Regions from separate parts of the Ruegeria sp. AB10 genome, predicted to be linked through region 2. Evidence: riboswitches for the same ligand, from Rfam matches in the RefSeq annotation. Region 2 holds a riboswitch; each other region holds the start of a gene.

Region 1 (10,592 bases), on a different contig from region 2:
GGCGTGCGTAGAGGACAGGGTCTGCACGCCGTTCATGGTCATGAACGGCTGACCTTCCAGCGTTTTAACCTCCAGCCCGTCCGGATCGTCTTCGCAGGCAAATTGACAATTGTCTTTGGTACGACCGTGCAGGCGTGCGTGATAGCAACGCCCCGAGATCGCCAGGGGCAGGCGGCCATGCCCCCAGACCTCGACAGCAACGCCAAGATCGGTGGCGGTTTTGGCCAGCACCTCAACGCTTTCCAATGGCAGCTCGGGGGGCAGGCAGACCCGTGTGGCGCCCAGCGAGGCCAGCCATGTCAACGTGCCTTCGTTATAGACATTGACCAGCGGACCAACCCAGAACGGCGTGCCCTTGGGAAGATGGGGCAGAGCGGAGAGGTCGTTGACCTCGACCGGCAGGCCCATGTCGACCAGATCGGCGGTCAGCTTGCGCTCGCGTTTCAGGGTGACCAGCGCCAGGCTGGTCAGGGCGACCTCTTTGCCCGCGTTTTGCAACGTGTCAATCGCCTCGGCGATATGCTCCTGGTAAAACGGCAGGCGTTTGGAACAGACCAGTTCACCCAGAACGACGCGGGCAACGAGGGTGTCGACCAGTGAGGTGTGAAACTCCAGCCAACGGGTTTTGGACCAGAAGAACTGGGTCGGCCCAGCAGTGAGATCCATGGCTTATCTCCAGGTTTTCTTGTAGGCGCCGGTGGTCATGGCCTGACCCTCGGACAGTCGGGCCAACATGCCCTCGGGCAGCGGGCGGCCCGCATCCAGTGCATCCACGGCGGCGCGGAAGTTGCGCACCACCTGCGCTACGTAGGACCGCGACCGCTGGCGGCCTTCGATCTTGAGCGCGGTGACGCCTGCCTTTTGCAGCTGCGGGATCAGTTTCTCGGCGTTCAGGCTGACCGGGTCTTCGAACAGGTGGCCGGATTTCTCACCCGCGCTGAAGCAGCCCTTGCACAGGGTCGGATAGGGCGCGGCTTCGCCCTTGTTTACGCGGTGAATGATGTAGCCGCCCAGCCGCGCATCCAGCACCCCGTTTTCCTCATGGTATTCCACATGGCTGGCCGGAGAGCAGACGCCGTTCATGTTGGGCGATTTGCCGGTGGCGTAGGATGACAACGAACAGCGGCCCTCGGCCATCACGCACAGGCCGCCAAAGACGAACACCTCGGTTTCGACCTCGGTTTCGGCGTTGATCGCGGCGATTTCCGGCACCGAGAGCACGCGCGGCAGCACCACACGTTTCACGCCAAAGGTCTCGGCATAGTAGTTGATGACATCCGCATTGGCGGCGGCAGCCTGAACCGAAAGGTGGCGGCGCAGGGTGGGATGATGGCGCGCGGTATGCGCCAGAAGGCCAGCATCGGCCAGGATCACCGCATCGGCGCCGCAGGTTTCGGCATCGGCTACGGCGCGGTGCCAGATGGCCTCGTGCCCGGCGCGGGGAAAGGTGTTGATGGCGACCAGCACTTTGGCGCCATGCTGGTGGGCAAAGGCCACGCCTTCACGCATTTCGGCGCGGTCGAAGTTCAGGCCGGGAAAGTTCCGGGCATTGGTTTCATCGGCAAAGCCGCAGTAAATCGTATGCGCGCCCGCCTTTACTGCCGCACGCAACGCGGCGGGGGTGCCAGCGGGGCAGACAATTTCCATTACCATAGGTCTGCCTCTTCAGGTCTGCTCAGGTTGACGCCGGTTCTTCGCTCGATCATTACAAGGACCCTTTGCATGGACTGCGCCAATGGGCCGGACAGGTCCGAAAGCTCCTGCGCGAAATCCAGCTCGGCGTCATCGATTGCGTTGCGCAGGGCCAGCGCTGCGGCCGTATCGCCTTCGATCACCAGATCACGGGAAAAGAACAGCGCGTCCCCGTCATAGGCGCCGTGAACAAGACCCAATAAGGCAGCGAGCGGCCCGGCGATCCGGGCGGCGCCTTCTGCGCGGCCGCGCGTGACTGTCACTCGCGGGGTGCCGCCGTTCGGATCAAGGCAGATCACAAACGGCAGGTCGGTCGGATCAAGGATGAACCGCGTGTGGTCATGCTCGCCCAGGCGGCGGAACATGCCTGGGTGTTTTTGGGCAATCTTGCGGGAAAAGGCGGACAGGATGGCCGACAAAGGGGCATATGGCAAAATGCGCAACGGAAAGGTGGCCACCTGCGGAAAGCGCGGAATCATGGCGGGCGATTGGGACAAGCAGGGCTCCTTTGGCACGGTCGACATGTCTTCTGTCGGAACTCATAAGGGGTCGCACACGGTCGCAGTTTGACGATGGTCAATTTCGCTGTGGAATTTCGCTGATAGGCAGGCCGGGCTTTCTTGAACAGGATCTCCCGTGCGATCGTTGCCCTCTTTCCCCAGCCTGCGCAGTTTCCTTGACTGGTGTGGGGACACCAATCAGTTGCTGACGGTTTCCGAGCCCGTCTCGGTCCGCCATCAGATGACAGCAGTTCACTGCAACGTGCTGGAGCGGGCCGGCCCGGTGCTGCGGTTCGATTTTCCGGTGTTGGATGGTGGTATCCCTTCGAAAATGCCGGTTGTCACCAACCTGTTCGGGACAACTGAACGCGTGTGCGCCGGGCTTGGTATTAAACCGGAGGAACTGGACGAGATGGGCGCGTTTCTTGCCGCGCTCAAAACCCCGACACCTCCGGACGGGTTGCGGGATGCTCTGTCGCGTTGGCCGATGTTGAAGGCCGCGTTGGCGACGCGACCCAAGATCACCAAGTCCGCATCCAGCCAGCAGGTTGTTCTGGAAGGGGCGGATATCGATTTGGCGTCAATTCCGGTGCAAACGCATTGGCCGGGCGATGCGGCGCCGCTTGTGACCTGGCCGGTGGTCATCACCCGACCGCATGGGTCCGACGCGGGCAATGTCACATCCTACAACGCGGGCATCTACCGGGCACAGGTGTTGGACCGGGACAAGCTGATCATGCGGTGGTTGCCCCATCGCGGTGGCGCGGCCCATCACCGGAGCTGGGCGAAAAACGGGGAAAAGACCCCGGTCGCCATTGTTCTGGGGGCAGACCCGGCGACGCTGCTGTCCGCCGCGCTGCCTCTGCCCGAGACCGTGTCGGAAATGACCTTTGCAGGCGCGCTCAACGGAGTGCGCCCTCGCATGGTAGCTGCCAAATCCGTACCCCTGATGGTTCCGGCTGAGCCCGAGATCATCCTGGAAGGTTGGGTATCGCCGACGGACACCGCGCCCGAGGGGCCGTTCGGAGATCACACCGGATACTACAACCGGGCCGAGCCTTTCCCGGTCATGCAGGTCACCGCCGTGACCCATCGGCAGGACCCGCTGTACCTGTCCACCTATACCGGTCGCCCACCGGATGAGCCCGCGATCATTGGCGAGGTGTTCAACCGTCTCGCGCTGCCCACCATTCGCGCTCAGATACCCGAGGTCCGCGATCTGTGGCTGCCTCCCGCCGCGTGCTCGTACCGCATGGCCGTTGTCAGCATCGACAAACGCTATCCCGGTCAGGCGCGCCGGGTGATGATGGCGCTGTGGGGGATGCTGCCGCAATTCAGCTATACCAAGATGATCGTGGTGGTGGATGACGATATCGACCCCGCAAACTGGGATGACATCGCTTGGGCACTTGCCACGCGCATGGACCCGGGTCGCGATGTGATGACGCTGGAGAACACGCCGATGGACTATCTGGACTTCGCCTCACCCCAGCCCGGGCTGTCGGGAAAAATGGGCATCGACGCCACGACCAAGATCGAAAGCGAAACCAGCCGGGAATGGGGAACCGTGATGAAAACAGCGGACAAGGACGCGGAGTTTGCCGCCAAACTTGTTTCGCGCCTGATGGGGGGAGCAGCGTAGTGAGCCAACACCGTGTGATATTGGGCGTGGCCGGAGCGTCGGGTGCAGCTCTCGGGCTGTCAGTGGCGCGGCAGTTGTCGGATCTGGGCGTTGAGATCGACCTTGTCACCAGCGACGCAGCACAGCGCACGCTGCTTGAAGAATGCGGCAGTGGTGCGTTTGACACCCTCAGGGGATTGGCCACCCGCCACCATTCCATCGACAATATCGGTGCCAGTATCGCGTCAGGGTCGGTCCCGGTATCCGGGATGATCGTTGCCCCCTGTTCCATGCGATCCCTGGCGGCCATCGCGCATGGCCTGGATGACAACGTGCTGACCCGCGCCGCCAGTGTTCAACTCAAGGAGCGCAGGCGGCTGGTTCTGCTGACCCGCGAAGCGCCGCTGACATTGGTGCATCTTCGGAACATGACGACGGTGACCGAGATGGGCGCGATTGTTCTGCCGCCGGTGCCCGCGTTCTATCTGAAGCCGAAATGTGTGTCGGATATCGTCACTCAGATTGCAGGCCGTGCGATTGATCTTTTGGGCGTATCTGCCCCGGTGGCAAGCCAATGGGCCGAAGAAGGGTTGATGCCCGGCTCTAGTGCCGCGCCCGTGCGGTTCTGAACAGCAGCAGAAACACGAACACCGAACCGATCGAGGTCGTCACGATCCCCACCGGCAATTCCTGTGGTGCCAGAAGAAGCCGGCTGAGGATGTCCGAACCCGTCAGCAAGGCCGCGCCGACAATTGCGGCCGTGGGCAGAAGCCGGTTGTGCAGCGGTCCAGCGATACCGCGGGCGATATGCGGCACCATCAGGCCGACAAAGCCGATTACCCCCGCGACCGAGACAAAAACGGCGGTGGCAAGGGCGGCGGCAAAGAACATGCTGAACCGCAGCCCCTGAACGGGCACGCCCAGCGTTGCGGCGGTCAGGTCTCCGGTCAGCAGCGCGTCCAGCCAGCGGCTGCGATAGAGCGAATAGGACAGGATCAGCAGCAACCCGGCACAGACCAGCGGGAAGGTCTCCCACCGGGCCAGACCCAGACCGCCCAGCATCCAGAAGATCACCGAATGGGCGGCGCGGCTGTCACCGGCAAAGATCAGGTAATTGGTGATGGCCGAGAACAGGAAGGAAACCGCCAGACCGGCCAGGATCAGCTTTTCCGGCGCGCTTGTCCGTAGCCCGTGCACCAGCGCCAGCACGATGCCCGAGGCCACAAGGCCTCCGCAAAACGCCGCCAGTGGCAGTGTCCAGAGCCCTAGAATGTCTCCGGTCACAGTGATGACGAATACGGCTCCGGCGGCGGCGCCCGAGGACAGGCCGAAAAGAAAAGGGTCAGCCAGATCGTTGCGCGTCGTGGTTTGCAGAACCACGCCAACAATACCCAGCCCGGCGCCAATGACAGCCGCGAACAGGGCGCGGGGCAGGCGCAGGTCGAATACAATCCGATGAAGCGGTGACATGTCTCCGTCCGTCAGGCCGGTGCCCAGCAATACCGCGTCAAACGCATCCTGCGCGGGGATGGGCGTGGTGCCGTAGACGGTCGAAATCAGCAAGAGGGCGGCCAGAATGACCGCCCCCAAGATTAGCTCAAGGCCCAATCGGCCCATATCAGTTGAGGCCCGGATGCATGGCTTGGGCCATTTTCGAGATCGCCTCGATATTTGCCGGTCCGGGGGTCAGTTCCTCGTAGCGCAGGCCGATCCAGAGCTCGTTCTTGACCGCGTCGGTCTGCGACATCACCGGGTGTTCCTGCAGGAACTTGAACGTATCCGCCGCGCCATTGCCGGTCTGATAGTCCAGCAGCACAAGGAATTCCGGGTTGGATGCGGCGACAGCCTCCCACGAGGTGCGGCCCCAGCTGGTATCCATGTCATGGGTGACGTTCTCGCCGCCCGCAGCAGCGATCATGGCGTCGGGGATGGCAAATTTTCCCGCGGTGAAGGGCGCATCGGCAGGACCGTCCAGCAGGAAGACACGCGGTTTGGCCAGATCGGCGGTTTGCGCTTCGATGGCTGCCAGTTGCTTTTTCCAGCCGCTGACCAGTTCTTCGGCCTTGCCTTCGACATGCATGACCTTGCCCAGGCGCAGCACGTCGTCGAACAGCAGGTCCATGCTGGCCTCGGGGCGATCCTTGTCCAGATGCACGCAGCTCTCAGACAGGATCATGGTCTTGATGCCAAAAGGTTCCAGCGTGTCCGGCGTCACATCGCCGCCGGGTTTCATGCCGTAATACCACCCGGCAAAGAACAGGTCGGGTTCAACCGCGACCAGGTTTTCAACGGTCGGGTATTTTGGCGCCAGCTCGGGGATGTCTCCGCGCAGAGTGTCGAATTCGGGGCTGGTCTTGTACCAGCCGGTGATGCCGGTCAGGCCCACGATCTTGTCCTGCAGACCCAGCGCAAAGGCCATGTCGGTCATGTTCATGTCATGCACGACCAGCCGCTCGGGCTGAGTCTCGAAAACCAATGGCTCGCCGCAGTTATCAACGGTTACTTCACCTGCAGACGCGCCGCCTGCCATGGCGGTGATCAGGGCCGCAGACCAGATGTGTTTCATAGGGGGTGTTTCCTTGCTTTAGTTTGAAACGGGGGTTCTTCGGATATCCAGCGCCGGGATCACCCGGCCTTCGTGCTGGAAACACAGGTAGTCGACGCCAAACGTGTCGCGCACATGCGCGGGCGTCAGAACCTCGGCCACAGGGCCAAAGCTGGTCAGGCGTGTGGATTTCATCAGCGCCACATGGGTGGCAAACTCGGGGATCATGACCAGATCGTGCACGATCATGACCACGGTGATACCCAGTTCGGCCACCAGCGACAGCATCCGCCCCTTGGCGTCCGGATCCAGATGGTTGGTGGGCTCGTCCAGAAACAGAAGCGACGGGTTCTGCGCCAGGGCGCGCGCAATATGTGCCCGCTGGCGTTCGCCGCCGGACAGCATGGCCATGCGTTTATCCGCCAGAGCGTCCAGCCCGGTCAGGTCCAGTATCCGGTCAAGTTCGGCCGCGTGGTCATCGGCAGACCGGTCGGACCGGATCGGGATCTGACCCAGGGCGACATAATCCCGCAGCAGCAACCGGCCGTCCGGAAACTCCTGCTGGCTGACCACGGCGATCATGCGCGCGCGCTCTGATGCGGGCATTTGTTTCAGGCTGCGCCCGTTGACCAGAACATCGCCCAGAACCAGATCGGCGGCCCCGCAGAGCAGGTTCAACAGCGTCGTTTTCCCGGCCCCGTTCGGCCCGGCAATGGCCAGGATTGCGCCCTTGCCCAGTTCAAACGATGCACCCTGCAACAGAACATCGCCGTTCAGCGCATAGTATTCCAGGTCACGCGCGACCAGAAACGCGGGGTCTGTCATGAGTGTTCCTCTACGTTCAGCCGGGGCATCCGGGACAGGGTTTTGGTGAACAGCGGCTGCGGGCGGTCGGAGGCGTTGGTCCAGCCATCCGCACTGTGGCGGTATTGCCGCGCAAACTCGGCCACTGCGGTGATGTCACGTTGGGTCCGGATATCGCCGAACAGGTACTGGGCTTTGCCAACGGCCTGAAATCCTACGGTAGTCGGCCGTTCGCAGCCCGCCATGCACGTGACGGTCCGAACCGCAAACCCCGCGGGCAGACTGCCCGTCAGCGCGTTGCGCAAGGCATCCGCATTCTCAAGCCCTTTGCAGGTCTCGCAGATCAGAATGAAGTGATCAGGTGTTTCCGGCATTGCCCGCTCCGCTCGTTTTCAAACGCGCAGAGAAGGTGCCAATCATGGGAACACGTGTCAGTCGTGTCATCATAGCCTCCTTCCAGGACGCCCCGCCCCGGGTTGGTTGAACATATGATGGCAGGTCTCCTGACTTGCGGGTCGATGCTTGGCCATCCTTCCCGGCCCAAGGACCAGTGGGTGTATGGCGTCGCTCACCGCTTACAGTTGCGGGGGCAGTCACGGAGTTGGCCAATTGACAGGGCCGCACCGTATTCCCTTTTCACCCCTTTTGGGGGAACCATCACCAGATTGACTGCCCGAGATGGCCCGGTGCGTCAATCATAAAGTTACATCCTCTACGTTTGTTTGCCGGTGCAGCCCTGCAATTGCAGGGGGTTCTGCAAAGAGCGGCATCTGCAAAAAACCTACTGGAATGATCCCGGCAGGGCGATAGAGTCCGGTCATGCGATATTGGTTTCCCCTTGCGACGATTCTGACGTTGGCCCTGTGCGGTCCGTCCGTGCTGGCGGCTCCGGGGACTGCACTGGACTGGTCTGACTTGCCGGATCCGTCCGTTCAGGTCTTCGACGATCCGTATCGCGACCTGAGCCCGGAACAGTTCGACGATGTGCTTTTTGCCGTACGCCTGCGCAGCAGGCTGCATCAGGATGCGGGCAGCCCCGAAGAACGGCTGAATTGGCAGGAGCTTCTGTTCGAAACCGAGGACGCCCTGGCCGCCGATGGCATTGATATCGACTGGCTGCTGGAGCAACGGCATGCCGTGGCCCGGAACCGGGATCGCGCCGGCGCTGCGGGAAACCCTGAATTTGACGGTCAGACGGTGACGCTGGCGGGGTTTGCCATTCCCGCGCCGCCCGATGCGGACGGGAACGCCATCGCTTATCTTGTGCCCAAGCGCGGGATGTGCAGCCACATGCCGCCACCGCCGCCCAATCAGATGATCCGGGTGCGGCTGAACGGTGACTGGGCGCCCAGCTATGTCCACGAGCCCGTCCGGCTGACCGGAAGGCTGACCATCGATCCGTCAGAGCAGAACATGATGGTGGTCGACGGGTTTTTGCCCATGCGGGCGACGTTCCGGCTGGACGCCGACAGTGTCGAAACCCTGGAGACACAGGGCGAGCGGCTGGAGTGGGCGCAAAGCATTGCCGATCGCATCCGCGCGGCGGGCAACCGCAAGACCGGCGGGGCGAAGGCCTCTGAGTGACGCGGCCGCCGGATCGGGACACTGCGGAATGGCTTGTAGATTGATTCCGGAAGAAACCGATCATCTTCGGTGATTTGACAAACCCCGGTCTCGGGGTACCCTATATCATCCTATTTAAGTGTATCAGTGACGTTGGTTTGAGCCTCTTCAGAGGCACGGGTGAATAGATGAACCGCATTGACCTAGCAGAGGTTGCGTCCCGGGAATGGGATGTGGTGCTTGTTGGCAGTAGCTTTGCATCGATGTTTTTTTTGCGCATACCCTGCCCAGGATCTGGACATTCTCATCATTGAAAAAGGCGGGTTCCGCCCGCATGAGGCGCAGCTTCGCGATGGCTGGCGCACCGGAGAGGAGATCACTCAGCGCAACTCGTCCGGTTTTCGGAAAGACTGGCTCAGCTTCGTTGTTTTTGGCGGAAACTCGAATTTCTGGTGGGGCGATACTCCGCGATTTCATCCCGATGACTTCCGGCTGCAGTCCCGGTTCGGCGTCGGAATGGATTGGCCGTTCGGGTATGACGATCTGGCCCCCTATTGCGAGCGGGCGGAAACGCTGATGGAGATCGCAGGCGGCGGGTCGGCTCATATCCTGCCCCTCAAAACGCCGTTTCCCTATCCCGAGCACGCCAAGTCCCGTGCGGATGTTGCGTTGTAGAACCACAGCAAGTCCTGGGTTCCGCTGCCTTCCGCGCGCGCAAATGGCGGCACGCGGCAATCCTGCTGCGGTCGGGTGTCACCTCATCGGCGCTGGGGCGTTTCCTGCACGAAGAACCCTCGCAATCCGTCCTTGTCGATACGGCCACGTTAAAGAACTATTTCGGCGGCACGTCCGATACCAGCCATGGCTATCATTTCTATCACGACATAGACCGGTCCGAGGCGGCGGCGGTGCTGATCGAAAGCTCGAATTCGCCCCCCAATATCCGCAAAGAGCCGGGCAAGTGGACCAACCGTCTGGTCCTGCCCCTTGTGGCCGAGGACCTGCCCATCGCCGAAAATCGGGTGCTGTCGGAAGGTGACGCACCGGTGATCGAATGGACCGGGCACCACCCCTATGCCTATCGGGGGTTGCAGCGCGCGCTGGGCGGGTTGCCGGGTATCATTCCGGATGTGCTGGACGGCGTGACCGCTGGCGGTTTCCTTCCGAGTCAGGCCCATATTCAGGGCACGCACCGGATCAGTACCGACCCGGCCGAAGGGGTGGTGGATGAGTATCTGCGCCTGCACGAGATTCCGAATGTCTTTGCCTTGGGGGCGGGCGTTCCCGACCTGCTCGCCCGCCAATCCGACCCTGACCCTGTCGGCAATGTCGCTGCGTGCCGCCGAGGTGGTTCGATGATGATATCCAGACGAAACGCATTGCTGGGGGGTGTATGTCTGGCCGCTGTTGCGTGCGGGATTGGGTTTGCCCTGCAACCGGGCAGGATCGCGGCCCATGCAAGGCGGGTCATCGCTCGGGTCTATGGCGCGGACATCGCCGCGCGGCCCGCCGCGCAGGCGTTTTGCGACGCTTGTGAGACCTTAGTGATTCAGAAAGGTCTGTCGGGATTTTCCATCCGGTCGAAAACAGCTGTGGCAACCAGTTGTCCCATCTTGGGCTGTTGTCCGACGACTCGGTTGCAAGCGCCGGGTGAGTCCCGGCAACTGGCCTCAAGGTACTGAGGCAGGTTCCACCGAATTCGGGTGCGAGGCGTGTTCGCCCGTCAACCCTGCGGCCATTCGATACAGGGTTTGCCTGCGCACTGCCATTGCCTCGGTTTCCGGCAGGTTCAGGTGTTGCAGAATATCCGCCCAGCGGTTCAGCCAGTCATGTTTCTGCAGGGCGTTCGCAAAATTTATCCGCCGAC
Region 2 (10,592 bases):
CGCAGGTTGAGCGGGAGCGTGCGACGGTACGGCCATGCCACCGCCGGGACCTCCGTTCGGTGGTGGAGGCGGCGCATCCTGCAACCGTTTGATCAGTTCCTCCGGGCTGGGCAGGTCGGCCACGTGGGTCAGACGGATCACCGCCATTTCGGCAGCCATCATGGCGTTTGGCGCGGCCGAGACCTCTTCCAGCGCTTTCAGCAGCATCTGCCACATCCGGGTCAGCACCCGCATTGGCAGGGCCTCGGCCATCTGCACGCCGCGGGCGCGCTCGTCTGGCGAAACGGTCGGGTCTTCGGCTGCATCCGGCGTGATCTTTACGACCGAGACCCAGTGGGTGATCTCGGCCAGATCGCGCAGCACGGCCAGCGGGTCGGCTCCCTCGGCATATTGCGCGCTCAGTTCGGTCAGGGCGCCCGCCGCGTCGCCGCGCAGGATCATGTCCATCAGGTCCAGCACCCGGCCGCGATCGGCCAGACCCAGCATCGCGCGCACCTGATCGGCACTGGTTTCCCCGGCCCCGTGCGAGATCGCCTGATCCAGCAGAGAGGTCGCATCACGCGCCGACCCTTCGGCTGCGCGGGTGATCAGCGCCAGCGCGTCATCCGCGATCTGGGCATTTTCGGCCGCTGCGATCTTGCTGAGCAGGCCGATCATATCCTCGGGCTCAATCCGGCGCAGGTCAAAGCGCTGACAGCGTGACAGCACCGTCACCGGTACTTTGCGAATCTCGGTTGTGGCAAAGATGAACTTCACATGCTCGGGCGGTTCCTCAAGCGTCTTGAGCAGCGCGTTGAAGGCGCTGGTCGAGAGCATGTGAACCTCGTCGATGATGTAGATCTTGTAGCGCGCACTAGCCGCGCGATAGCGGACGCTGTCGATGATCTCGCGAATATCGTTGACACCGGTGCGGCTTGCGGCGTCCATCTCCATCACGTCGACGTGGCGGCCCTCCATGATGGCCACGCAATGCTCGCACTGGCCGCAGGGTTCGGTGGTCGGCTTGCCCTCGCCATCGGGGCCGATGCAGTTCATGCCCTTGGCGATGATCCGCGCCGTGGTGGTTTTGCCGGTGCCGCGAATGCCGGTCATGATGAAGGCCTGCGCGATCCGGTCGGCCTCGAACGCGTTTTTCAGCGTGCGCACCATCGCATCCTGACCCACAAGGTCAGCAAAGGTTTCGGGGCGGTATTTGCGGGCAAGAACCTGATAGGCGGGGCTGGGCGTGTCGTTCATGTCTGCTCTGTCGGATTCGGGTTCCGATGCAGCGTAGAGACCCCCGCCGCCCGCGTCCACATCCCGCTTGGCGAATTTCCGTTTGCGTCGCAGTTTATGTACCATAGACGCGTAGGCAGGAGGGTTATCACTTGAGACTGTTCGCAATTCACGCCGTGCAGGTGGGCAACGGCACGGTTGCTCTGTCGCCATTGCCAGGGCGAGCGGGCAACTATCGGCAGGATTTTCACATCATCCGCGACTGGCAGCCCGATCTGGTGATTTCCATGACCACTGAAGGTGAGATGCTGCAGGAGGGTGCCGCCGGATTCGGCGACGATCTGCGCGCCGCGGCAATCGGCTGGGCGCATCTGCCGGTCGCGGATTTTGGCGCGCCACCGCCAGAGGTTCAGGCCGCATGGCCCGAGGTCAGCGCGGCGGCGGCACAGGTTCTGGCCCGCGGAGGGCGGGTGTTAGTACATTGCCGGGGCGGTTGCGGGCGGTCTGGGATGATCGCCCTGCGCCTTATGGTCGAACACGGCGAACGCCCCGAGGCAGCGCTGAAACGCCTGCGCGCCGTACGGCCCTGCGCCGTCGAGACCGACGGCCAGTTGGACTGGGCCGCACAGGCGCCCAGCACCCGGCCTTACCACTAGTTCAGAGCGCCGCGTGCCGTTCCGGCTGCACGACCGGGCTTTGCGCGATGATCGAGGCCTCGAGCATCGCGCAGGGCGGTGTCGGCAACAGCTTGGCCGGGCGTGTGGTGAATTCTAGGCCGAACATCATATCTGCATAGTCGTCCAGCGTTTCGATCGCGGTGTCGACATCGGTGCCGCAAAACACACGAACCTGATCTGCCTGCGCGCGAAACCGTGCGAAACAGCCCTGAGCGCAATGGGCCAGTTCGCTGCTGCCTTCGAGTTCGAAATCCGGGGTGCTCGCAGGGACAGCGGCCTCCATCGCCTGCACGACGGCACGGGCCATCTGTGCCAGGGCCGGACAGGTCTTGCCGGTTTTCTGGCACACGGTTGCGGTGAATTGATGTGTCTTTGTCTTCCAGATCATGGTGCGCCCTCCGCGCGCAAGACGGGGCGTAGATCAGGTGTGACAGCGTGCTGACGACCTGCCCGGACACCCCGCCCGAGTTTCGGTTTTGCTTCGATGGCAGGTCTCCTGACTTGCGGGTCATCGCTTTGCCGACCTTCCCAGCCTTTCGGCCAGTGGTGTTTCGGCATTGCTCACCGCTTACAGTTGCGGGGGCAGTCGCGGCCTTGGTTCGTTCCGGCATCACCGGGCAGAACCGCACCGTGTTCCCTTTTCATCCCGCCCCGAGATCGGGGTCGAGAACCATCAAGCCATCGCTAACGGGTGCGGGCGACCCGAGTCAAGCGGGCAATTTGCGCGGCCAGGTGGACGTATGGTCATAGTTGACTTGCGGACGGAAACACGGCGGACTGGAGAAAGTGAACCAATCGGTTCAAAAATCCCGGAGGCCGCACCATGCTGGACGCAACACAGACTGTTTCGACCGAGGATTTCCAGTTTCCATCAGGCGCGGGCACCTTATCCGCGCGCCTGTATCTGCCGGCGTCGGCGCCTCGGGTGGCGGTGGTCATTCATGGCGCAACCGGCGTGCCGAGGGCTTACTATCAGCACTTTGCCCGCTGGCTGGCCGAGGCGCAGGGGGTGGCCTGTCTAACTTATGATTACAGTGATTTCGGCCATTCGTTGAACGGGCCGTTGAAGGCATCGCGGGTCATGATGGCCGATTGGGCCCTGATCGACATGCCAGCCGCACGGGCTGAAATGCGACGCAGATTCCCTGACGCGCAGCAGTGGAGCATCGGGCATTCCGTCGGCGGGATGCTGGGGCCAATACAACCTGATATCGATCAGATCGACCGCATGATCTGCGTTTGCTCCGGCCCGGTGACGGTGTCGGACCATCCCTGGCCCTATCGGGCGCTGGCATTGCTGTTCTGGTACGGCCACGCGCCGCTGGCGGTGAAAGCTCTGGGCTATCTTCCGGGCAAGGCGCTGGGATTCGGGGCCGATCTGCCCGCAAGCGTCTATTGGCAGTGGCGGAGGTGGTGCACCGCGCCGCACAACTACCTGCCCGAGATCGGGATCACTCTGCCCGAGGCGCGTTGGGCGCAGTCGGAGACGCCTGTGGATCTGTTCACCTTCGAGGATGACGATGTGGTGCCGCCGAACGCGGTGTGGCGGCTGGCCGATCTGTACGGGCCGCACGCGCGCCGCCATCTGTTGTCACCTGCTGAATTCGGCCTGTCGGAGGTGGGGCATATCGGTGCCTTCGCGCGCCGCAACGCCGCCGTCTGGCCGCGACTGATCGCTTGAATTTGTTATTCAGTTTTCGGCGGGAACTAAAGTGAGAGGTTGGACATCGACCCAAGCGGGGCTCGTTGTGGCTGCTTCCTTCCGGACCTGACCAGGTTGGCGAGGCGCTCGCCCGCGCCAACCTCTCATCGGTCGATATAGGCAACGGGCGTGGAAAAGACAACCCGTCAGAGCGTCAAACGGATCAGCAAAAAGCCGTCATCGTCTTCTCCGAGCAGCTGTGGGTTGTATTTCTCAAGCTCGGCAATGTGATCGCGGGCCTTTGGGCCGGTCCGGAGCAAGGTTGTCGCCCCGGATAATGGCGCAAATCGAAAGGCGTGGGGCGCGTGTTCCAGTGGGTCGCGCGGCAGGGCACCCGAGAAATAATCTTTCAGGATGCGCTGGACGGGTTGAGCCGGCACCGGAATCGGTTCGGCCCGGTCGACAAAGGGGAAATGTCCCCCTCCGTTGGCGCGGTAATTGTTCAGTGCCACGACGAAGCGCTGGTCCGGGGTCACGGGGTGCCCTTCGAACTGGATGTCGTGAATCCGGCGATGCGCGGGGTCGGTCAGGCGACCGGCGGCGTCAAAGCGCGATGGGTGCGACAGGTCGATCTGACAGCTCAGCCCCTGCAGAACATCGAAGTTATGCCCGGCGCGGCTGGGGTCGACCAGATCGGTTTCACGGCCCGGTGTGACCTGATTGAACACCCCCGCTGACATTTCCAGCCAGTCGCCAATCTGCGCTCCGTTGACGACAACCGCCTGCAATTCGTTGGGGAACACATACAGATCGTTGATATGGCGCAGGAAAACCTGTCCCGGTGGCACATCCGTATAAAATCGCGGCCCGGCGCGCCCTCCGAATTTAGAAGGGGCCACCGCGGACAGGACAGGCAGTTTTGCAAAGGGTGTCCCCTGCAGATGCGGACGCAGGGCTGCCGCCTGCGCCGCTGCGGCCAATGCAAGCCCCCTGTCCGGGGCGCAAAAGCTGAAATAACTGTGCAGATGTTGGTCGGTCCGGCCCACCGGCTGCGCCGTGTGACGGCGTGTTTCCGAATGACCCTTGGCGAAGAGGCGCAGCAAATCGGGATCTTCTTCAACGGGCTGGGCCTCGCTGTCAGGCACCGCCGGGTAGATCGGGCGCAATTCGGTGCTGTGGTCCTGAATCACCCACCCGCCGTCCTTGACCCTGTGCAGCTTCAGATCAATCACCCCCAGATTTGATCCGGCCGGACCCGGCATGACCACCGGTTTTCCGTGAACCCGCCCTTGGACTGCATCGACATGATCCAACCCCTCATGCGCGGGGCCGGGCAGCGTCAGGTGGGAATGCCCGGCGATCACGGCGTCGATGCCGTCGATGGCGGCCATCGGGATGACAGCGTTTTCCATATCGGGTTCCGCAATGGGCGACCCCAGCCCGGTATGCGCCAGCGCAAGGATCAGATCGCAACCCTCTGCCTGCAGGTCCCGCACCTTGGAGCGGGCGCAGGTCAGGATATCGTCCAGAGTGACCCGGTCCTTTAGCCGATGGGCCTCCCATTTTGCGGTTTGTGGGGGAAGTACCGAAAACAGGCCGATCTTCAGCGCAACCTGCTGGCCCTGGTACTGGGCCGTGCGCGTCAGGATGGCATGGCTTTGCCACAGAGGATCGGCGTCCTTCCGGTGCACGCTGCTGCATACCACCGGGCAGGGGGCATCAGCCAGAACGCGATCCAGAACCTCCAGCCCAAAGCTGAAATCATGATTGCCCAGCCCGATGGCGTCATAGGCCAGATCACCAAAGGCCCGCATCAGGATATGCGGCGCATTGGCCGGTTCCGCAGCCCAGTCCCCGATCGGAGTGCCCTGTAGCGAATCTCCGTTGTCGAACAACAGAACCAACGCGCCAGCCGCCATCGCCTCATACCGCGCGGCCCGGATCAGGCTGGCGGTCCGTGTGAGCCCGATCGTGGGTTCCGGGGCGTCCGAGTAATAGTCGAAGCCGCTCAGGTTCATATGCAGATCGGATGTCGCCAAAATCCGTATCTTCAGTGTGGGGCTTGGCAGAGGAATGGAGCGTGACAAATTTCTACTTTTGGCAGTTATATGTTAAGCATTTTCCCCAAAAAGTATAATAGGTGCAACATATAACGCGTGACTGCGATCATTTGACGGCCTTCGGTTTCCGGGTGTTTGGAATTGCCATTGCAACGCTGCTGCAGCCGTGGCAGCCCTGTGCCAACGACCCAAAGGAACACTCATGAAACACGCGGAACTTGTGACGTTTGGCGGCTCGGGCCTGGAGCGTGCGGCGCATATCCGGGGGAATGCGGAACAGCTGGCACAGACGCGCGCCCATCCGCAGGCGTCGTGCGTGCTGCTTTGGCGCGGCAAACCGCTGGTTCAGGGCGAGGCGCTGGATCGGCTGGGCCTGATCCCGATGACCCATGATCTGGTCGCAAACGGGCCGGGCGGCAGCGTTGAGGAACCGGTGTTTCTGGGCGTCTCGGACGAGTCTCCAGTTTTTGCGCTCGATATCTCGAACTGGTCCCCCGAAGGTTTGGACATGTCGCAGTTGGGGGCGTTTGTCGATCGGACCGAGCAACAGCATCCGGACCTGCCGCAAGGATATGTCTTTGCTGAACTGCGCCGGATCATGACCCGCCTGTCCACCCGCGATGCGGAATTGGCCGCGGCGGCCAAGGCAGTGATCGGTTGGCATGAAACCCATCGGTTTTGCGCCCGCTGCGGCGTCGCCAGCGAAATCACACAGGCCGGGTGGCAGCGCAGTTGCCCGTCCTGCGGCGGGCAGCATTTCCCGCGCACCGATCCTGTGGTCATCATGTTGATCACGCATGGGGATTCGGTGCTGATGGGGCGGTCGCCGGGCTGGCCCGAGGGAATGTATTCCCTGCTGGCCGGTTTCGTCGAACCCGGAGAAACGCTTGAGGCTGCGGTCCGGCGCGAGGTGATGGAAGAGGCCGGGGTACCGGTCGGTGCGGTCAGCTATCTGTCCAGCCAGCCCTGGCCGTTTCCGGCCTCATTGATGTTCGGCTGCGCAGGTGAGGCGCTGTCGCGTGAGATTACCATCGATCCGGTGGAAATCGAGGATGCAATGTGGGTCAGCAAGCCCGAGATGATGCAGGCCTTTGCCGGAGAGCATCCGAAGCTGTTGCCGGCCCGCAAAGGGGCCATTGCACATTTCCTGCTGCAAAACTGGCTTGCGGATACGCTGGACTGACAGATACTGAGCCTATAGCGAAGAGAACCACGAAACGTCATGCAGTTTACAGCGCGCGAAGACATCGAAGCCCCCATCAATGCGGTGTTCGAAATGGTCGCCGATTTTGAGCGGTTCGAGCGCATGGCCATGCGTCGCGGAATCGAAGTGCGGCGCCTGTCGGGCCATATGGGGGTGGTGCCGGGCACGCAATGGGAAACCGAGTTCAAGCTGCGCGGCAAGCCCCGCCAAGTTGCAATCGAGATGGCCGAGTGCGACCCGCCGTTCTTGTTACGGTTCGACGCTATCAGCAAAGGCATGAACGGGGTGACAATCATTGAATTCCTGGCCCTGTCGCAGCGCCGCACCCGCCTGAGCGTCGACATGTCGCTTGCCGCCCGATCTCTGCCCGCGCGGCTGTTGCTGCAATCGCTGAGGCTGGGTCAGGCACGGTTCCGGCGGCAGTTTCAGCTGCGCCTGAACGAATTTGCCCGTGAAATCGAAGAGCGCTACCTGCATGGCGCTTGAGGGGGCGAGCAATGGGTGATCTGATTATCCGGCAAGCAGGGCTGGACGATGCAGAAGGAATTTCCGAGGTTCTGCAAGAGATCGCGGCCGCCGGTAAGCGCAGCCGGCCCAGTGATTTGAGTTTTGCGACCGCGAACTACCTGACCCACCCGGATCAGCTGCGGTGTACCGTGGCGGTTCGGGGCGGCTGCGTTCTGGGGTTCCAATCCATAAAGATTGCGGTCGAAGGCAACCCCTACGGTGCGCCGGTGGGCTGGGGCGTTATTGGCACGCATATCCGCCCCTCGGCCGCACGTCAGGGCGTGGGGCGGGCTTTGTTTCGTGCAACATTGGAGGTTGCGAAAGCGCGGGAACTGGCTGCGATTGACGCGACTGTTTCGCGCAACAACGCCGAAGGTTTGGCTTATTACTCAGCCATGGGCTTTGTTGATTACAGGTCGCACCACGGCGCCGTGTGCAAATCCTATACCGTCGATTGAGCCTGCTGGCTTACCCGCGCGGCTGCGCGGCCGGGTAGACGCCCAGCACTTCGACATTGGTGGTGAAATGCTCCAGCTCTTCCATGGCCAACTGCACGTTGCGGTCGTCCGGATGGCCGACGATATCGGCATAGAACTGAGTCGCGGTGAATGACCCGTCGACCATGTAGCTTTCCAGCTTGGTCATGTTGATGCCGTTGGTGGCAAAGCCCCCCATCGCCTTGTACAGCGCCGCCGGGATGTTTCGCACCTGAAAGACGAAACTGGTGATCATGCCGTGCGGGCCGCGCCGGGACTGGTCTGCCTCTGGGGACATGATCAAGAAACGGGTGGTGTTGTTGTCGTGGTCCTCGATGTGGCGGGCCAGAACGTTCAAACCGTAGATTTCCCCGGCCAATTCGCTGGCCAGTGCCGCCGAATGCAGATCGCCCTGTTCCGAGACCTCACGCGCGGCGCGGGCGTTGTCGGGGCTGACGCGGCCGCGGATGTTGTGTTCCTTCAGAAACCCGGCGCATTGCGGCAGCAGGACCAGATGCGAATGCGCCTCGGTGACATCGGTCAGAGTCGCGCCGGGCACCGCCAGCAGATTGATGTGCACGCGCACGAAGGCCTCATCAATGATATGCAGCCCGCTGTGCGGCAGAAGGCGGTGAATATCGGCCACCCGGCCATAGGTGGTGTTCTCGACCGGCAGCATCGCCAGATCGGCGTCGCCGGACCGAACCGATTCGATCACATCTTCGAACGTGCGGCAGGGCAGGGCCTCCATATCGGGGCGCGCATTGCGGCAGGCCTCGTGGCTATAGGCACCGGGTTCCCCCTGAAATGCGATACGATTGGTCATTTGATCGATTCCGTGCAACAAGTTCCAGAATTGGGCGTTTAGTCGCGGTGTCTATACCTTGCCTCTTGCGAGGGGAACCCTTAGACACCCCGCAGACAGCTGAAATGGACACGCGATCAATGTTCGACACGATGACAGTTACCAAGGCCGCCGCAGGCCTGTTTGGCACCTTCCTGGTGCTGCTTCTGGCAAAATGGGGCGCCGAGGCGCTGTACCATGCCGATGGGCATGGCGAGACGGCCTCTTATATCATCGAAACCGAAAGCGCGGGTGAAAGCGCCGACGGCGAAGAGGTGGTATTCGAAGACATGCTGGCCGCCGCCGATGCGGAAAAGGGCGCGCGCGTCTTCCGCAAATGCTCGGCGTGCCACAAGCTTGAAGATGGCGCCAACGGAACCGGCCCCTACCTGTACGGCGTCGTGGATCGTCCTGTCGCCTCGGCGAATGGCTTCGGCGGCTATTCGCCTTCGATGCAGGCCCATGGCGGCAACTGGACACCGGAAGCACTGGATGCATTCCTGACGAACCCGAAAAGCTATATCTCGGGCACTTCCATGAGCTTTGCTGGCCTGAAAAAACCGCAGGACCGCGCCGATCTGATTGCTTATCTGCAGACCATCGGCAACTGATCCTGTGATCAGCCGCACTGAATTTCAAAGCCGCTGCCCCGCGCAGCGGCTTTATTTTTGCCTAACGACATCTTCACAAAGCGTTCACGCATTCTAAACTTGAACCTGACAGTGCTGGTCATTTAGCTGGCACGCATAAGATTAATGGCAGAGGCCAAGCAGGGGATGAGCAAGATGAGATCCAACAGAGTATCCGTTCAGGCGCGCGCATTGGATTTCAGGGGTTGGGCTTATACGTCAATGCTGGGGTTGTTTCTGGTTCTGTTGGCGGCAACTCAACTGTTTGCCGAAGAAAAAAACATCAAAAGCCACGGTTTTTCCGAATTCGGCGACCTGAAATACCCCGAAGGCTTTGCCCATTTCGATTATGTGAACCCGAACGCTCCGCGGGGCGGAGAGCTGTCCTATGCCGCGCAGGGTACCTTCGACAGCTTCAACCCGTTCACGCGAAAGGGGCGTGCAGGTGCACGGTCGGCGGACCAATACGAATCCTTGATGATTCCGTCTTATGACGAGCCCGCATCGTATTACGGCCTGCTGGCAGAAAGTCTGGAGTATCCGGAAAGCCAGGAATGGGTCATCTTCAACATACGGCCCGAGGCGCGGTTCTCTGACGGTACTCCTGTGACGGCTGAGGATGTGGCGTTTTCGCATAACCTTCTGCTGGAGCAAGGGCTTAAGTCCTATGCCGATGCAGTGCGCAAACGTATCCCCCGCGTCGAAGCGCTGAGCGAGCACAGGGTCAAATTCTACTTTGCGCCGGATATCCCGAGACGTTCCTTGATCTCGGTTGCGGGGAACGTTCCGGTCTACTCGAAGGCATGGTTCGAGGCGGATCCCGAGAACAGGCGGTTGGACGAGCCTCGTTTGGTTCAGGGAATCGGATCTGCCCCGTATGTGCTGGACAGCTATGACATCAACCGGCGCATTATTTACAAGCGCAATCCGGACTATTGGGGCGATCACGTCAACGTAAACGTGGGCCGCAACAACTATGACGCCATCCGCATCGAGTATTTCAGCGACTCGATTGCCGCGATGGAAGGGTTCAAGGCCGGAACATTCACGCTGCGGCAGGAAAACAACTCGAAAAGCTGGGCGACCGCTTATGATTTCCCGGCGATTGCGAATGGCTCGATTGTCCGGGCCGAGTTGGAGGATGGGAACGTTCCCTCTGCGACCGGATTTGTCATGAACCTCGACCGCCCGCAGTTTCAGGACCCCCGTGTGCGCGAGGCGGTTCAGCTTGCCTATAACTTCGAATGGACCAATGAAAGCCTGCAATACGGGCTGTTCCAACAACGGCATTCATTCTGGGAAGGCACGCATCTTGAAGCCACTGGCCTGCCCGAAGGG
Region 3 (10,592 bases), on a different contig from region 2:
TTCATTCCTGACCACGCCAGTGTCAGTTGAGGACCGCGTGTAGTCTTGGCTGACTTCGACCGCCCAGTTGATGATCGGGCGAAGTGCGGAAAGCGCGATCGCGACGTCTTCATCAGCCGCACGCAGCAACGCGCGGTTCTGTTCCAGCAAGCCGCTGGTGTTATAAGCCCCGATAAACGCGTCAGTCAGGTTGTCCGCCCAGACCGCACGTCCCGGCAAGGCACTCAGCGCGATTCCCGCGGTCAGTGCCAATGCCTTTACAAACTTCCCCCCCGTCCGTGAACGCATAACAAAATCCTTCTCAAACCAAAATTACGCTGCCCTGAGTATAGTTTGCGCGTTTGTTTTCAACTAATCAAGGCAACAGAATAATATGAGAAGGAATTATAGCGAAAATGCACACTCAGAGCAAAACGCCTGTAAAACCGGGGCGTTGGCGTTGAAGGCGTGACGCCAGGTCACCCGGCCACCGGATTTGTGCCCGATCCGGACAGTCCCAAGCTCTCCTTCCACGAACAGGCAGGCAATGCGCCCATGGTCCTTGAGCTGTGCAATCAGCGCCTCGGGCACCTGTTCGACCCCGCCCTGAATCATGATGACGTCATAGGGGCCATGCTCGGTCGCGCCCTGCGCCAGAGGGCCGACATGTACGATCGCGTTGTCGGCCTCGGCCTCCATCAGGATCGTCTGCGCCTCGGCCGCGAGGGCTTCGTCCTCTTCCACGGCCACAACCAGCTGCGCCATGCGCGCCGCGACGGCAGTGGAATACCCCATTGCGGGGGCGATATCCAAAACGACCTCGTCATTCGAGATGTTCAGCGCGTCCAGCATCTTGGCCAGCGTCCGCGGCTCCAGAAGGCAGCGCCCGTTGCCCAGTTCGATCACGCCCTCGGCATAGGCGGCCTCGCGCTGCGCGTCCGGCACAAAGTTTTCTCTCTGGACGGTCAACATGGCATCAATGATGGGGAATTTCGTGACATCCGAGGGTCGAACCTGCGTATCAACCATCGTACGGCGCCGAGTTGCGAAATCTGTCATTGGATCGCTCATGTTAGTCCCAAGTATGTCCGGCTTGTGCCATATCCAGACGAAACCGGCAACGGCTTGGCGTCGAAAGTTTCGCCGGATCGCAGGAACTTGGTGTCGCACTGCGCCATGTCGCAGCAGGTAGGAACGGATTTTTCCGATCAACCCACTGGACGCCCCAGACGAAAGGTGTTAAAACGCCTGCCACACCACGGCAAGTATTTGATTTTACTTGAAAAGGCGAGTTGGCGGAGTGGTGACGCAGCGGATTGCAAATCCGTGTACACCGGTTCGATTCCGGTACTCGCCTCCACTCGGACTCATGACATTGAAAATCAAGGGAAAATCCTGACGTTGTCCAAACACGCGTTGTCCGACCCGTACAACAATTCGGGAAGCAAGGACGAAGGCATGTATAGGCTGAAGCAACCCCGTGGCCCCGGTACAAGTTGGGTGCTGCGTATGGATACACCTGCTGCACTGATCGGGATTACCAACCCTTGGACGGGTAAGCCGTTTAGGAAGACAATTGGAAAGGGCCTTGGAACACCGTACCTTAGCGAAGCAAGGCGGCTCAGAGACATTTACGTAGGTCAGCTGCGCCAAATGGAATACGACGCGTCCGACGCCTCAAAATACGACGCTGACATGGCCTTAGCTTTCCGTCAGGAGCTGCAAGAAGCCGACGCGAAGGACCCGACCGGCAAGACTGCGGAGGGACTTGAGCTAGCTATGAGCAACGCACTCGAAGCCGCAGAGAGCCGTGGGCAACCTCGAAAGAAGCTGCGACAATTTAACCGCATCGCGTCCCGCTCTGGCTACCCGTTCGCTAACCCTACTTCTTATCCCTTGCAACCTGTTCGGGTTTTCATGTTTGACAAGAAACAGTGGATCGAGGATCACGTCCAAATCTATCACATGACCCACTGCCCACCGCATTTTTCACTGATGGAGCCGTTGGCTTTGGGGAATGATCGGGCGTTGCCGCAGCAGTCGATAGCAGCAATTACAAACATCGACGATATTGAGATTTACATTCAACACCGCGAAAGAGAGCTTGGGAAAAAGTATCTCAAAGTGTTTGACTTGGCAGTGGAAGACCGGTCTGAGGTACTTCAGCAATTGGGGCTGATGGGGATTTCTCCGGGTTCGTTGTTCCCCGGTATTGAAGGGGTTTGCCAAGAGTATCGGGACCGGCACTTTGGCTATGGCGATTGAGACAACCTCAAGAAGATGGTTGGCTTTCGTGCAGAAACAACTCAGCAGGAATAGGATAATAAAGTCTCGTTGAAGGAAAATTGCAGCGTTGGGAACACCATGCAACTTGCAGTAGGCTCATGGTCTGAAGTTGGGTCGATCACATACGACGGCAAGCCGGTGTTTCCACGCCTGCCTCCTGAGAGTGGTGTTTACTTGTTCACGTGGCCAGACGGTCAAACCTACATCGGTCAAGCCACTAATCTGCGCAAACGTATGAAAGGCTACCGTCACTGGAAAAAGAGCAACGACAACCCAAGGCTGTTCGATGCGCTCAAGTCCAATAGTGGCACTGTTAGTATCATTACAAGCGCTATGCTGGACGGACGCCCAGTAGATTTGTCGCGCCGTGATGGGCGTGAAATGTTGGAAGCGTTCTTGCGCTACACCCATCGCCCCACGCTGAATGCCGATAACTGAACCGAAGGTTATTACCCATGGAAAGTGCAATCATTCTGATCAGTTTTCTGATCGGCGCGGTATTTGTGATCTGGCTCTACATTCTCCCGATCACAATGGCAGGACGGCGTAACCGGTCAGGTCTGATATGGTTTCTGATCGGTCTTGTCGGATCGCCCATACTGGCCATCCTTTTGCTGCTGGCATTGGGTGACGCACCAGAGCAACCTACAGCCTAACTCTAGTTCGATGCGAGAGGCCGGAATGTCGCCCGTGTTACGGTCGGTTAGGCAACAGTGTTTTCTCTTGTTGTTTCAAGGGTAAACTTACTGACAAAGTCTCTGTTGACGCGCTGCACCAAGTCCTCGTTCCTGATCCCGTGATGTCCGAAAGGATACCCGTAGTCTCTTGCGCTGAACGCATCGGGTAGAGCGTGCCCTAAAGCGCTCCCCCAAACATAAGCCAAATAAGTATCTACTTCGTAGAAGTCGGTATCGTCGGTAAGGAAGGCAATGCCAAGGCAATCACATATGTCTTTCAGCGTTGCTCTGCCGTTAATTGCTGCTTGGTAAACGACAGGATGGAATTGCCTTAGGAGTACGAGGCCAATTGCCAACACTCCAACTCCATCCACTTTCCGCTCAATATCTGGCATCATAGCCAGCGCAGAAAGAACCCGTTGGCAATCTCTTATGGAAATGTTCTGTTCTGTACCTGCCCACGGTCGGTATCTTTTGGCCAAGTCGACCCGACCTTCAGGTATACTCATTTGTTCTGCCATTTGGTTAAAGTAGGAATGTGCCACCGCCGTTTGGTTCGGGTCCGATAGGTGACTGTTCAAATGGAAGGAAAGAGTGACAAACTTCTGGAGGTACTTACGTGCGTCGATTTTCGATCCATACCTTGCCCGCACACTATTCTGTAGCTCGTTCAGATTTACGCCCAAAACAAAATGGACATTGGGTACCGCAAAAAAGTGCTTGATAACTTCCAGCATAGCGAGGGCGTAATCAGGTCGGCAGCGATCTAGTTCGTCTACGACGAGAACCAACCGTTTGGCTTTGCCATTGGAATTGGATGCGCTCGTCACTTCACTTAGCGCTTCCCTAAAGTCCCTGATTGCTTGCTGTTTGTCGGCCTCGCGCGCCCAAAACTGGTCAATACGATCATTCGTTTGCTCTGCAGCTTTGTTAACGGCGGCATCAACAACATCATCCGCCCGAGAAACTATGCCAGCGGTCAGAGCAGCGACACCAACCCTTAACGCGGGGCGAAAGAGCAGCGCCCCCGCCTTCTTCGCCTTTTCCCACCCGGAAGGCGGGTCACCTGCGTTATCGAATCGTTCTTGTAAAGCGCAAGTCAACGCGACCAAAGGGTCATCCAGAAAATCACTCTCGAACGCATCCACGTAGATAGTGAGCGCGTCACCATCATTCTCAAGCGAATGCGCCCCAACCCAGCATTTTAGGAAATGGCTTTTCCCAGTTCCCCAATCGCCATCAACCGCGACCACCAGCGGGTCCTCTATCTTTTCAACAAGTTCGGAGAGGCGTTTACTATCGGCTGTCCGCTCCAGCAGATCGTTGCCCTCAAATCCCTCTTGGTAGATAGCGATGTCATTTTCGGGTGGAAACAGTTTCATTAGAGTACTCATTCGTAGACAGCTTGTGGGGTTTGGGAAGTTCTTGCTTTTCTCGCCCTAATTCGTGGCTTGATCCGTTGGCGCTGTACGGTTTCTGTTTCCGGTGGTCACTAAATGTCGGTCAAAGGCCGATAGTGGGATGAACCAGACAACAATCACCGCCAGCACCCACCAGCCAAAACTCTTAGTCACCACGAAGACAACAGGGAAAAACGCGGCATTCCAAGCCCAGAAAAAGACGGCTTTGGCTAGCCCAGCTTTCCCGACAGTTGACCTGAAGGCTGACCCAAGCAGGGTAAGGAGGCCTACTGCGATAACGAGGGCAACAAGCTGAGTTATAGGGTTCTCTGGCGAGACAAAGAAATCGGGGTCAAATGGGTCCATGTGCTTGATCTGAGTTTGTCATTTTGTTGTAAGCACGAGCAAACATGCAACTCTTGCTTGTGAAACGCTAGAGCGCTGGAGACAAAATTGATAAATTCCAACCTGCCGACGGATAATCTCTACAAATTCATGGCGATAGCCGGGGTGGTTCTGTTCATCTTCGGGGCCTACACCAGCTTTACCAGTCTGAGGGAAACTCAAACGGCAATCTGGCAATTCGGGTCAGAAGCCCGCACTATCGAACGCGAGCAAGAGTGGGTTGCTAGAGAAATTGCGCGTATCAATGCTGAAAACCCAGTTAACGCGGATGTAGAAGGTCGAGCGGAGGCGGCAGCGGAACTACAGAAAGCTGAAGACAGGCTGGCAAAATATATGAAGCTCGATGCGATCCTCAAACAGCAAAACGACCGCCTACATCAAAGCGCAGAGGGTATTCTCCGACTGGAAAATGAAAACAAATGGTCTGCTCTGGTTCGGAGCGGTGGGGTGTTTTGTGCCATTATAGGGCTGGTGTTGGCAACTGTAGGTTTTTTGCTGTGGTACAAAAGAGTTCAAGTGTATCAGGACATCGCGTTAAGGAACGCAGCCTTGGAAACGAGCGACCCGTGAGCTTTCTGTAGCTTGAAAAACAAATCAGAAGACAAACATAAGATCACAGACCCCACTTGGTCAAAGCCGCCTCTGCTGCTGCTGGGTCTTTTCTGATGCGCAGAACGGTCTGTCTGGTGAGCTTCTTCACTTTCCAAACCCTGCCTTCTTTCACCTTGACCTCAACCGTCTTGGCGATCTCCGACGCCCCTGCGCCCTTCGCCAGCATGTCTACGACGTTTGTCAGCGCTTCCCTGTCGTAGCTGGGTTTCTTGCCTCGGTACTTGGTTTCGTTTTGCGTCCCTAGCGGTTGGCTGGTCGTAAGCCATCACGCTATGGCCAGCAGGACATGGGTATTCATAAGTGCTTCAACCTCCCGGCCCAGCGACAGATTACCCAGCGCCGTGCACATCGGCCCCGCCAGTTCGCTCACTGGATGTTCGCCGTTCTCCAAATCAATTTCTGCCATATAAGCCTTTCCGGTTTCCGTGGGGTTCTGCCCGAGCTTTTCGGACTTTAATCGATGGTGGCACCCAATCCGCCCCACGCCTTCGCCGTAATTGACGATCCATCCGGCAACCGTATGTAATCAAACAATATTGCTTATCAAAGTCATGTATTCCCTACACAGCGACACTTGGGCGAGCGGGGCGTCGGCCCGTTGCCACAGGTTCAGCGGCGTGATAACTGTTGTCTGGGCCGGACAACATGCAATCCGGACAACGCTAGATGGATTTACGAAGCGTTTTCAATGCCTTGGCCAAATATGGTGCGTGTCCGGTACTCGCCTCCACTCCTCTACGTTGGCAACTTGTTGAGATGCGCCGCTTGGTGCGTCATTCCGCCCGTCGGCCCTGCGGGATCACTTCGTAACCCGGTTCTTCCGGCTCGTCGTCCAGCATCTCGGGCGGGAAACCGGGGGCCGTGATGTTCAGGCCGGTGGCTTCCTCTAACCGCTTGATAATGTTTGGTGACAGTTCGCGTTCGCCAAAACGGGCGATGCCGTCATCGATGATTTCGATCATCACAGGGTTGATCTCAAGCGGCACTCCGGCACGGTCGGCGACATCCTGGAACAACCCGATATCCTTCTTCACAAGGTCCATCGTGAAAGAGATATCGCGCGAGCCGTTCAGGATGACTTGGCTTTCGGTTTCATGCACAAACGAGGTACCGGACGAGATCTTGATCGCCTCGTAAGTGGTGTTGAGGTCCATCCCGGCGGCCTTGGCGGTCACCAGTGCCTCGGCGCAGGTGATCAGGTTGGCGGTGGCCAGATAATTCGTCAGCACCTTCAGGACCGAGGCGGTGCCGAGGTCTCCGGTATGCAGAACGCGGCGGCCCATCGTGGTCAGAAACGGCAAAATCCGCTCGAAGGTTGCGCGGTCGCAGCCTGCAAAGATCGAGATATTGCCGGTCGCGGCCCGGTGACACCCGCCGGACACGGGGCAATCGACGGCGGCGCCTCCGCGCTCGATCACCATCGCACCCAGACGCTTGACCTCGGCCTCGTCAGTTGTCGACATCTCCATCCAGATTTTGCCCGGACCGACCTCGGGCAGCATCTGCTGCATGACGGCATCCGAAGCGGCAGGGGACGGCAGGCAGGTGATAACCGCATCGCAATCCCGCATCATCTGCGTTGGGCTTTCGGCCGCTTTGGCGCCTTGGGCCACGAATTCGGCCACCAGATCGGGATTGAGGTCATGGACCGTCAGATCAATTCCGTTCCGCAGCAGCGAGCCCGACAGTTTGCCGCCGACATTCCCCAGACCGGTAAATCCGACTTTCATTTCACCCTCCCGAAGCTCGCTGTTCGCGCCAAGTATCCCTGTTGCTTGCCTGTAGTGAAAATGAATAATAACACGCATTATGGGCAAAATTTTTTGGTGATAGATGGACCGCCTTCCAAACCCCGCATGGCTACGCAGCTTCGAATCCGCCGCGCGCCATCTGAATTTCACCACAACCGCGCAAGAGCTTGGCCTGACGCAGACGGCGGTTTCGCTGCATATTCGATCCCTCGAGGCCGAGTTGGGGCAAAAGCTGTTCACCCGGAATGCGCGGCGGCTGGAACTGACCGAGCTGGGGCAATCCTATTCGCTGACGGTGCGGCGGGCGTTGTCAGATATCGCGCTGTCCACCAACAGCCTGTTTGGCCCGGCCTCACGGCAGACCCTGACCGTCCGCGCTGCCATATCGACCGCCACCTACTGGATAGCCGCCGAACTGCCGGACTTCTCCACCCGGCATCCGGATATTCCGGTCCGTCTGGTCTCGCACATCTGGAACGACAGCAGGACGCCCGGCGATGTGGATGTGGAAATCCGGCTGGGGTATGGCGACTGGCCGGGGGTGCGGTCCGAGAAGCTTAGCGATGAAAAGCTGGTTCCGGTCTGCCGGGCCGGGCACGGTTCGCCAAATCTGAATAACGGGCCGCTGATTCACATACTTGGGTACGAGGACAACTGGGCGCAGTATTTTCAAGCCATCGGCACTGCGCCCCCCGGCCAGCCGCCCCGACATTCGGTGGATACGACGGTGGCGGCGCTGCAACTTGTGATGGCCAGTGCGGGATATGCAACGATCCTGGAACGGTTCGCCAGAAACGCGATCCGCCAGGGTGCGCCGATTGCGATTGCGGGTCCGGCGATTCCCTTTGCCCAGTCGCATTACATCGTCAGTGCTCAGCAGGCTGTGCCATCCACAGCAGCGGCAGGTCTGTTTTGTGCGTGGTTGCGGGACCGGCTGGCAGCGGATGCCGCGGATTGACACAAGCTGGTCGCTTTTTCGTCCCCAGGGTTTTCCGCCCCGGTCTGGCGCTTGACAAGGCCCCTGCCCGTGCCGCATGTCGCTTGGGTTGGTGTCCATCCCCGGATGGATGAAAAGGGAATGCGTCAGCGGTCATCCGTCAAACGCAGCCGCCCCCGCGACCGTGACCGGAGAGGGTGCCCACAGCCACTGGCCCAAAAGGCCGGGAAGGCGGGACATCCGACAGAGGCCCACCTCTGACATCCGCAAGCCGGGAGACCTGCCAGCACCCGAAGATGAAACCGGGCGGGGTGTTCCGGTGTCGGGTCCATGTCGCAACACGTGGCCCGCATGAAACCCCGTCCCCCGCAATGAGGATTTGGGGGGATGAGAGACATGACCGAGACCGCACCCGTCGAGCTGCTGGTCTGTACCACGTGCCGCCGCGGCCTGCCCGTTGAGGACGACGCGCAACGACCCGGCACCTTGCTTCACAAAGCGCTGGAACAGGCGGATCTGCCCGAGGGCATCACTCTGAAAGCCGTGGAATGCCTGTCAAACTGTGATGAAGGCTGTTCCATCGTGCTGCGCGGTGGGCCGGATCGCTGGACCTTTGTCTATGAACACCTCAACGAAAACGACCATGTCGAAACCATCGTCGAAGGTGCCACCAAGTATCTCGCCACCGAAGACGGTTTGGTCAAATGGCGCGAGCGCCCCGAACATTTCCGCAAAAACTGTGCGGCCCGCATTCCCCCGATTGGAGCTTGATATGTCGAACCTCGAGAAACTCCCCGTCACTGTGATCACCGGCTTTCTGGGCTCGGGCAAAACCACACTGGTGCGCCACCTGATGCAGAACCCGCAAGGGAAACGTCTGGCCGTTGTGGTCAATGAATTTGGCGATGTCGGCGTCGATGGCGACATCCTGAAATCCTGCGCCATCCCGGACTGCCCGGCGGAAAACATCATGGAACTGGCCAATGGCTGCATCTGCTGCACCGTTGCCGATGATTTCATCCCCACCATCGAGGCGCTGATGGCGTTGGAGCCGCGCCCGGATCACATCCTGATCGAAACCTCCGGCCTCGCCCTGCCCAAGCCGCTGCTCAAGGCGTTCGACTGGCCGGATATCCGGTCCAAGATCACCGTTGACGGTGTGATCGCGCTGGCCGATGCCGAGGCCGTTGCCGCCGGTCGTTTCGCCCCGAATGTCGAGGCCGTGGACGCCCAGCGCCTGGCCGATGACTCGATCGACCACGAAACGCCCCTGTCCGAGGTGTTCGAGGATCAGATCTCCTGCGCCGACATCATCCTGCTGACCAAGCCCGATCTGGCCGGTCCCGAGGGTGTGGCCAAGGCCAAAGAGATCATCGCAGCCGAAGCTCCGCGCCCGCTGCCGGTGGTCGAAGTGGCCGAAGGTGCCGTGGACGTGCGCGTCGTTCTGGGTTTGGAAGCCGCAGCAGAGGATGACATGGACGCCCGTCCCAGCCATCACGACGGCCACCACGATCACGAGCATGATGATTTCGAAAGCATCATCGTCGAACTGCCGGAACAGACCGACCCCGTCGATCTGGTCGCGAAAATCGAACGCCTGGCCAATGAGCTGAACATCTTGCGCGTCAAAGGCTATGCCGCTGTTGAAGGCAAACCGATGCGTCTGCTGGTGCAGGCCGTCGGCGCCCGTGTCCGTCACCAATACGACCGTCCGTGGGAGCCGGGTGAAGAGCGCCGCTCGCGTCTGGTGGTCATCGCCGAGCATGACGACATCAAAGAAGCCGCGATCCGCGACATCCTTGTTGGTGTGACCGAGGCCGCCGAGTAAGCCATGCACGTCGTCTTCCGCGAAAGCCACGGGCTCGAGGAAACCGAGACCCCGACCGACCTGGGCCAGAGCCCGGCGGATCTGGTGGTGCTGTCATTCTCTGACAGCGACCTTGGCGCTTTCGCGGCGGGCTGGCATCGCGGTGGCGGCGCCGAGGGGCGGATGCCGACGATGCGGCTGGCCAACCTGACGGCGCTGAAACATCCACTGTCCGTCGACACCTATGTCGAGCAGACGCTGGAGGGCGCCAAAGGCATCCTGATCCGCCTGATCGGCGGCGTTCCTTACTGGTCCTACGGGTTGCAGCAGGTTCTGGCGCTGGCGCAGGCTAAGGGCATTGCGCTGGCCGTCCTGCCTGCGGATGGGCGCGAGGACACGCGGCTGGATGACTATTCCACCCTGCCCGTCTCGACCCTGCGGCGGCTGGCCCATCTGTGTGATACAGGCGGCGAAGTCGCGGCGCAGGCTGCGCTGGCCCAGATGGCGTTGGCGGCGGGTCTCTATGCCGGTCCGGTGATGGGGGCGAAGACCCTGCCGGATTGCGGCGCATGGTGCCCGGATCGTGGCGTGATCCCCGTGGACACGGCTTTCACGGGCGACGCGAAACGCATCGTCGTGACCTTTTATCGCGCCTATCTGACCTCAGCCGATACCGCCCCCGTCGCGGCCCTGATCCGTAGCCTGCGCGCGCGGGGTCTGGAGGCCGTGGGCCTGTTC

The links. A riboswitch is a leader RNA that binds a small molecule or an ion and turns the genes downstream of it on or off. The one in region 2 is predicted to bind cobalamin.
Region 1: another riboswitch for cobalamin. It lies ahead of ACR0NT_RS08805 (DUF1636 domain-containing protein); the one in region 2 lies ahead of ACR0NT_RS18770 (hypothetical protein).
Region 3: another riboswitch for cobalamin. It lies ahead of ACR0NT_RS07075 (DUF1636 domain-containing protein); the one in region 2 lies ahead of ACR0NT_RS18770 (hypothetical protein).

The regions. Positions count from the first base shown of each region.
Region 1 is NZ_JBQGAI010000003.1:270,907-281,498, forward strand. Features, by position in the region: gene ubiV (ubiquinone anaerobic biosynthesis protein UbiV) at 1-666, opposite strand, end outside; gene ubiU (ubiquinone anaerobic biosynthesis protein UbiU) at 670-1,647, opposite strand; gene ubiT (ubiquinone anaerobic biosynthesis accessory factor UbiT) at 1,647-2,189, opposite strand; gene ACR0NT_RS08780 (UbiD family decarboxylase) at 2,329-3,834, shown strand; gene ACR0NT_RS08785 (UbiX family flavin prenyltransferase) at 3,834-4,442, shown strand; gene ACR0NT_RS08790 (iron ABC transporter permease) at 4,417-5,430, opposite strand; gene ACR0NT_RS08795 (ABC transporter substrate-binding protein) at 5,432-6,379, opposite strand; gene ACR0NT_RS08800 (ABC transporter ATP-binding protein) at 6,398-7,183, opposite strand; gene ACR0NT_RS08805 (DUF1636 domain-containing protein) at 7,180-7,536, opposite strand; cobalamin riboswitch at 7,639-7,836, opposite strand; gene ACR0NT_RS08810 (DUF3299 domain-containing protein) at 7,982-8,746, shown strand; gene ACR0NT_RS08815 (GMC family oxidoreductase) at 8,981-9,400, shown strand; gene ACR0NT_RS08820 (GMC family oxidoreductase) at 9,634-10,407, shown strand.
Region 2 is NZ_JBQGAI010000016.1:42,089-52,680, reverse strand. Features, by position in the region: gene ACR0NT_RS18780 (DNA polymerase III subunit gamma/tau) at 1-1,236, opposite strand, end outside; gene ACR0NT_RS18775 (phosphatase domain-containing protein) at 1,368-1,871, shown strand; gene ACR0NT_RS18770 (hypothetical protein) at 1,873-2,280, opposite strand; cobalamin riboswitch at 2,362-2,582, opposite strand; gene ACR0NT_RS18765 (alpha/beta hydrolase family protein) at 2,716-3,573, shown strand; RNA gene ffs (signal recognition particle sRNA small type) at 3,603-3,701, opposite strand; gene ACR0NT_RS18755 (bifunctional 2',3'-cyclic-nucleotide 2'-phosphodiesterase/3'-nucleotidase) at 3,741-5,621, opposite strand; gene nudC (NAD(+) diphosphatase) at 5,797-6,777, shown strand; gene ACR0NT_RS18745 (SRPBCC family protein) at 6,817-7,284, shown strand; gene ACR0NT_RS18740 (GNAT family N-acetyltransferase) at 7,296-7,763, shown strand; gene ACR0NT_RS18735 (prephenate dehydratase) at 7,774-8,607, opposite strand; gene ACR0NT_RS18730 (c-type cytochrome) at 8,727-9,236, shown strand; gene ACR0NT_RS18725 (extracellular solute-binding protein) at 9,411-10,592, shown strand, end outside.
Region 3 is NZ_JBQGAI010000002.1:408,755-419,346, forward strand. Features, by position in the region: gene ACR0NT_RS07015 (TolC family outer membrane protein) at 1-288, opposite strand, end outside; gene ACR0NT_RS07020 (rRNA adenine N-6-methyltransferase family protein) at 385-1,038, opposite strand; tRNA gene ACR0NT_RS07025 (tRNA-Cys) at 1,266-1,339, shown strand; gene ACR0NT_RS07030 (hypothetical protein) at 1,306-2,244, shown strand; gene ACR0NT_RS07035 (GIY-YIG nuclease family protein) at 2,344-2,703, shown strand; gene ACR0NT_RS07040 (hypothetical protein) at 2,721-2,921, shown strand; gene ACR0NT_RS07045 (P-loop NTPase fold protein) at 2,969-4,324, opposite strand; gene ACR0NT_RS07050 (hypothetical protein) at 4,796-5,317, shown strand; gene ACR0NT_RS07055 (hypothetical protein) at 5,361-5,525, opposite strand; gene ACR0NT_RS07060 (hypothetical protein) at 5,625-5,765, opposite strand; gene ACR0NT_RS07065 (NAD(P)-dependent oxidoreductase) at 6,133-7,089, opposite strand; gene ACR0NT_RS07070 (LysR substrate-binding domain-containing protein) at 7,193-8,068, shown strand; cobalamin riboswitch at 8,141-8,349, shown strand; gene ACR0NT_RS07075 (DUF1636 domain-containing protein) at 8,444-8,818, shown strand; gene cobW (cobalamin biosynthesis protein CobW) at 8,820-9,875, shown strand; gene cobN (cobaltochelatase subunit CobN) at 9,879-10,592, shown strand, end outside.